Regions from separate parts of the Streptomyces sp. NPDC043896 genome, predicted to be linked through region 1. Evidence: predicted binding sites of a transcription regulator. Region 1 holds the regulator's gene; the other holds the start of a gene.
The links. The regulator HrcA, encoded in region 1, represses chaperone genes, less so after heat shock. The targets are predictions, from matches to a motif close to TTNGCACTCNGNNNNNCNGAGTGCNAA.
Positions count from the first base shown of each region.

Region 2: a site for HrcA is predicted at 1,839-1,865, ahead of groL (chaperonin GroEL). Genes of this name have one in related genera too.

Region 1 is NZ_JBWKEE010000018.1:76,815-79,948, reverse strand. It holds gene AC069X_RS24905 (DUF3097 domain-containing protein) at 1-774, opposite strand, end outside; gene AC069X_RS24900 (MBL fold metallo-hydrolase) at 803-1,534, opposite strand; gene hrcA (heat-inducible transcriptional repressor HrcA) at 1,697-2,713, shown strand; gene dnaJ (molecular chaperone DnaJ) at 2,714-3,134, shown strand, end outside.
Region 2 is NZ_JBWKEE010000035.1:60,838-63,971, reverse strand. It holds gene thrC (threonine synthase) at 1-774, shown strand, start outside; gene AC069X_RS34850 (MoaD/ThiS family protein) at 811-1,089, shown strand; gene AC069X_RS34845 (cold-shock protein) at 1,473-1,679, shown strand; gene groL (chaperonin GroEL) at 1,995-3,134, shown strand, end outside.

The DNA.
Region 1 (3,134 bases):
CTCCTCCACCCGCCCCAGCAGCGTCGGCTCCAGGTCGCGGTAGGACGTCACGCGGGACAGGACGTGCTGCCAGGCGGCCCCGGTGTTCTCCGGCCAGCCCAGGGCCCGGCAGACGCCCGTCTTCCAGTCCTGGCCGCGCGGGATCTCCGGCCAGGCCCGGATGCCCAGTGCCGACGGCTTCACCGCCTGCCACACGTCCACGTACGGGTGGCCCACCACCAGCACGTCCGGCCCCGTCACCGAGGCGGCGATCCGGGACTCCTTCGAACCCGGCACCAGATGGTCCACCAGCACCCCGAGGCGCGCGTCCGGGCCCGGGGCGAACTCCGCCACCACCGCCGCGAGGTCGTCCACGCCCTCCAGGTACTCCACCACCACGCCCTCGATCCGCAGGTCGTCACCCCAGACCCGCTCGACCAGCTCGGCGTCGTGCCGTCCCTCTACGTAGATCCGCCCGGCCCGCGCCACCCGGGCCCGCGCCCCCGGCACGGCGATCGAGCCCGAGGCCGTACGGGCGGGCGCGGCGGGCCCGCGCGAAGGGCGGGTCAGGGTCACCACCGCGCCGTCCAGCAGGAACCCGCGCGGCTCCAGCGGGAACACCCGGCGCTTGCCGAATCGGTCCTCCAGGGTCACCGTGCCCGCCTCGCAGGCCACCACCGCGCCGCAGAAGTCCGTACCCGCCACCTCGACCACCAGATCGGGGTCCGCCGGCACCTCCGGCACGGGCTTGGAGCGCTTCCACTGCGGGGTCAGGTCGGGGGAGTACTCACGCATCCGGCCGACACTAGGAGAGCCGGCGTCCTCACGCCCCCGACACGCCGAACCGGGCCGCCAGTGTGTCGCGTTGCGCACGCACGAAACCCGCGTCCACCAGCGCTCCGTGACCCGGCACGTACACCGCGTCGTCACCGCCCAGCGACAGCAGCCGGTCCAGGGCGGCCGGCCACTGGCCCGGCACCGCGTCCGAACCGGCCTGCGGCTCGCCCGACTCCTCGACCAGGTCCCCGCAGAACACCGCCTCCCGCTCGCCCGGCACGAAGACCGCCAGGTCGTGCTGGGAGTGCGCGGGACCCACGTTCGCCAGCAGCACCTGCACCCCGCCCAGCTCCAGCGTCCACTCGCCCGACACCAGGTGCCGGGGCGCCTGGAGCAGGTCGGCCGCCTCCGCGGCCTCCGCCTCCGCCAGACCGTGCCGGACCGCGCTCGCCCGCACCTCCTCGCGGCCCGTCGGGGCCGACAGCAGCCGCTCCAGGCCGACCGCCCCGAAGACCTCGGCGCCCGCGAAGGCCGCACCGCCCAGCACGTGGTCGAAATGTCCGTGGGTGAATGCGATATGGGTCACGCGGCGGCCCGTCAGCCGCTCCGCCTCCGCCCGCACCCCGGCGCCCTCCCGCACGCACGATCCGGGGTCGATCAGCAGGACCGATGCGTCCCCCACCACCAGTCCCACGGTGCAGTCCCACACCGGGAGCCGCCGCCGGCCGACCCGTCCGGTGACCCGTTCCCAGCCCGCCTCTTCCCAACGCACGTCCATGCGGCGACGCTACCCTGGCGGGCCGCCCTTGCCCGGGGCGTACTACCCGGCCGTACACTGACCGGGGGATCTCTGGCACTCACACGAACAGAGTGCCAACAAGCCAGGACCGGCCCACGACGGCCACGACCGACGACCGACCCGCATCCGGAGGTGTGCGCGATGCTCAGCGAACGCAGACTCGAGGTGCTGCGCGCCATCGTCCAGGACTACGTCGGCACCGAGGAGCCCGTCGGCTCGAAGGCCCTCACCGAGCGGCACAAGCTCGGCGTCTCGCCCGCCACCGTGCGCAACGACATGGCCGTGCTGGAGGAGGAGGGCTACATCGCCCAGCCCCACACCAGCGCCGGCCGGATCCCCACCGACAAGGGCTACCGGCTCTTCGTCGACAAGCTGGCCGGAGTCAAGCCGCTGTCGACGCCCGAGCGCCGGGCCATCCAGAACTTCCTCGACGGCGCCGTCGACCTCGACGACGTGGTCGGCCGCACGGTACGGCTGCTCGCGCAGCTCACCCGCCAGGTCGCCGTCGTCCAGTACCCGTCGCTCACCCGCTCCACCGTGCGGCACGTCGAGCTGCTGTCGCTGGCCCCGGCCCGGCTGATGCTCGTACTGATCACCGACACCGGGCGGGTCGAGCAGCGCCTGGTCGACACCCAGACCCCCTTCGGCGAGAACTCCCTCGCCGACCTGCGGGCGCGGCTGAACAGCAGGGTCGTAGGCCGCCGGTTCACCGACGTCCCGAACCTGGTGCAGGACCTTCCGGAGTCGTTCGAGATCGAGGACCGGGCGACCGTCAAGGCCGTCCTCGCGACCCTTCTCGAAACGCTGGCAGAGGAGGCGGAGGAGCGGCTGATGATCGGCGGCACCGCCAACCTCACTCGCTTCGGACATGACTTCCCCTTGACGATCAGGCCGGTGCTGGAAGCGCTCGAAGAGCACGTGGTGCTCCTCAAGCTGCTCGGCGAGGCCGGAGAGTCGGGGATGGCCGTACGAATCGGGCACGAGAACGCCTACGAGGGGCTCAACTCCACGTCGGTCGTGTCCGTCGGCTACGGTTCGGGCGGCGAAGCAGTCGCCAAACTCGGCGTGGTCGGACCGACCCGCATGGACTACCCCGGAACGATGGGAGCGGTACGCGCAGTGGCACGTTACGTCGGACAGATCCTGGCGGAGTCGTAAGTGGCCACGGACTACTACGCCGTACTCGGCGTGCGCCGCGACGCATCGCAGGACGAGATCAAGAAGGCCTTCCGCCGCCTCGCGCGTGAACTCCACCCGGACGTGAACCCGGACCCGAAGACGCAGGAGCGCTTCAAGGAGATCAACGCGGCCTACGAGGTCCTCTCGGACCCGCAGAAGAAGCAGGTCTACGACCTCGGCGGCGACCCGCTGTCCTCCTCGGGCGGCGGTGGCGGCGCGGGCGGCTTCGGAGCGGGCGGCTTCGGCAACTTCTCCGACATCATGGACGCCTTCTTCGGCCAGGCCTCGCAGCGCGGCCCGCGCTCGCGGACCCGCCGCGGCCAGGACGCCATGATCCGCCTCGACCTGGAACTGGACGAGGCCGCCTTCGGCACGACCAAGGACATCCAGGTCGACACGG
Region 2 (3,134 bases), on a different contig from region 1:
TTCATCCCGCACGACCTGGAGCAGGGCAAGGTCGTCATGGCCGGTGTCTACGGTGGCGACCTGGTCGGCATCGAGGGCAACTACGACGACGTGAACCGCTTCTGCTCCGAGCTCATCGGCGACCCGCTGGGCGAGGGCTGGGGCTTCGTCAACGTCAACCTGCGCCCCTACTACGGCGAGGGTTCCAAGACCCTGGCGTACGAGATCTGCGAGCAGCTCGGCTGGCAGCTGCCCGACCAGCTCGTCATCCCGATCGCGTCCGGCTCCCAGCTGACGAAGATCGACAAGGGCCTCCAGGAGCTGATCAAGCTCGGTCTCGTCGAGGACAAGCCGTACAAGATCTTCGGTGCCCAGGCCGAGGGCTGCTCCCCGGTGTCCACCGCCTTCAAGGCCGGTCACGACGTGGTCCGCCCGCAGAAGCCGAACACCATCGCCAAGTCCCTGGCCATCGGCAACCCGGCGGACGGCCCGTACGTCCTGGACATCGCGCGCCGCACCGGCGGCTACGTGGAGGACGTCACCGACGAGCAGGTCGTCGAGGCGATCAAGATCCTGGCGCGCGCCGAGGGCATCTTCGCCGAGACCGCGGGCGGCGTGACCGTCGGCGTGACGAAGAAGCTCATCGAGAACGGTCAGCTCGACCCGGCGCTGACCACCGTGGTCCTGAACACCGGTGACGGCCTCAAGACCCTGGAGGCGGTGGCCGCGGACAGCGGCCAGACCGCCACCATCCGCCCGAGCCTGGACGCGTTCCGCGCCGCCGGCCTGGCCTGACCCTCCCCCTGACACACCCGGAAAGGCGGTAGCGCCATGAGCGTCAACGTCCGCATCCCCACCATCCTGCGCACCTACACCGGCGGCGCCGCCGAGGTCCCGGCCGAGGGCGCGACCCTGGCCGAGGTCATCGAGTCCCTGGAGAAGAACCACCCGGGCATCGCCGCGCGCGTCCTGGACGACCAGGGCAAGCTGCGCCGCTTCGTGAACGTCTACGTCAACGACGACGACGTGCGCTTCGAGGGCGGCTTGCAGGCGGCGACGCCGGACGGCGCCGGCGTCTCGATCATCCCCGCCGTCGCGGGCGGCTGCTGACGCGTTCAAATCAGAATTGCCCCCTCCGCCAATAAGCGGAGGGGGCAATTCTGCTTGATTGGGCGCGGTAGAGTTGGGGCAGTCCCCTCCGTTGTCCATGCCCGCCGCATATGAGCGGACGGACGGATGGTTGACATTCAGTCAACATGCGCGCGCCTTTTGGGCCTTTGGTGCGGCTTGTCTGGCCCGAGTTGCCCTGGAATATGCCAAATTTTCACTCTATTTCCAGCTTTCCGTGTGTCCAGATTTCTCGTCGGATTGACCTGTTGCTGACAGCACCGGTGCGGATACATTCAGCCGCGGTCGAGGCGTTCCGGCGCAAGTTCTGACCCGGGATCGCGAAGTGCGGTCCCGCGCAAGGGCCAGTAATAGGGGAGTTAGGCATGGCTCAGGGCACCGTCAAGTGGTTCAACGCGGAGAAGGGCTACGGCTTCATCGCGGTCGACGGTGGTGCGGATGTGTTCGTCCACTACAGCGCCATCCAGATGGACGGATACCGCACCCTTGAAGAGGGTCAGCGGGTCGAGTTCGAGATCTCGCAGGGCCAGAAGGGTCCGCAGGCGGACATGGTCAAGCTCGCGGCCGGCTGAGTCGGAGCGAACGCGATCGGCCACCGACGCACGCACAGACGCATGAGGGGCCCACATCCTGGACAGGGATGTGGGCCCCTCGTGCGTGTCGCCCGCACGTCGCCCGCGTGTTGCCTGAAGCCGCTTGCACTCGTGGGGGTCGAGTGCTAATCATTGGCGTTAGCACTCTCCCGGTGAGAGTGCTACTCAGACGAGGACCGGGCCGGTGAGGCCCGCAGGGTCCGGCGGGAAGGAACCGCCGGGTCCGCAGGCCGTCCGTCGCGGGCGCGGGCGCGGTCCGGAGCAATCCACCCCTGTCCGGGAGGACCACTTCACATGGCCAAGATCATTTCGTTCAACGAGGAGGCCCGGCGCGGTCTCGAGCGTGGCATGAACCAGCTCGCCGACGCCGTCAAGGTCACCCTTGGCCCCAAGGGTCGCAACGTCGTCCTTGAGAAGAAGTGGGGCGCCCCCACGATCACCAACGACGGCGTCTCCATCGCCAAGGAGATCGAGCTCGAGGACCCGTACGAGAAGATCGGCGCCGAGCTGGTCAAGGAAGTCGCCAAGAAGACGGACGACGTCGCCGGTGACGGTACGACCACCGCGACCGTCCTCGCCCAGGCGCTCGTCCGCGAGGGTCTGCGCAACGTAGCCGCCGGCGCCAACCCGATGGCCCTCAAGCGCGGTATCGAGAAGGCCGTCGAGGCCGTCTCCGCCGCCCTGCTGGCCCAGGCCAAGGACGTCGAGACCAAGGAGCAGATCGCTTCCACGGCCTCCATCTCCGCCGCCGACACCCAGATCGGCGAGCTCATCGCCGAGGCCATGGACAAGGTCGGCAAGGAAGGCGTCATCACCGTCGAGGAGTCCCAGACCTTCGGTCTGGAGCTGGAGCTCACCGAGGGCATGCGCTTCGACAAGGGCTACATCTCGGCGTACTTCGCCACCGACATGGAGCGTATGGAGGCGTCCCTCGACGACCCGTACATCCTGATCGTCAACTCCAAGATCGGCTCGGTCAAGGACCTGCTGCCGCTCCTGGAGAAGGTCATGCAGTCCGGCAAGCCGCTGCTGATCATCGCCGAGGACGTCGAGGGCGAGGCCCTGTCGACCCTGGTCGTCAACAAGATCCGCGGCACCTTCAAGTCCGTCGCCGTCAAGGCCCCGGGCTTCGGCGACCGCCGCAAGGCCATGCTCGGCGACATCGCCATCCTCACGGGCGGCACGGTCATCTCCGAGGAGGTCGGCCTCAAGCTGGAGAACGCCGGTCTCGACCTGCTCGGCCGCGCCCGCAAGGTCGTCATCACCAAGGACGAGACCACCATCGTCGACGGTGCCGGTGACAGCGACCAGGTCCAGGGCCGCGTCAACCAGATCCGCGCCGAGATCGAGAACTCCGACTCGGACTACGACCGCGAGAAGCTCCAGGAGCGCCTCGCGAAGCTGGCCGGCGGCGTGGCCGTCATCAAGGCCGGT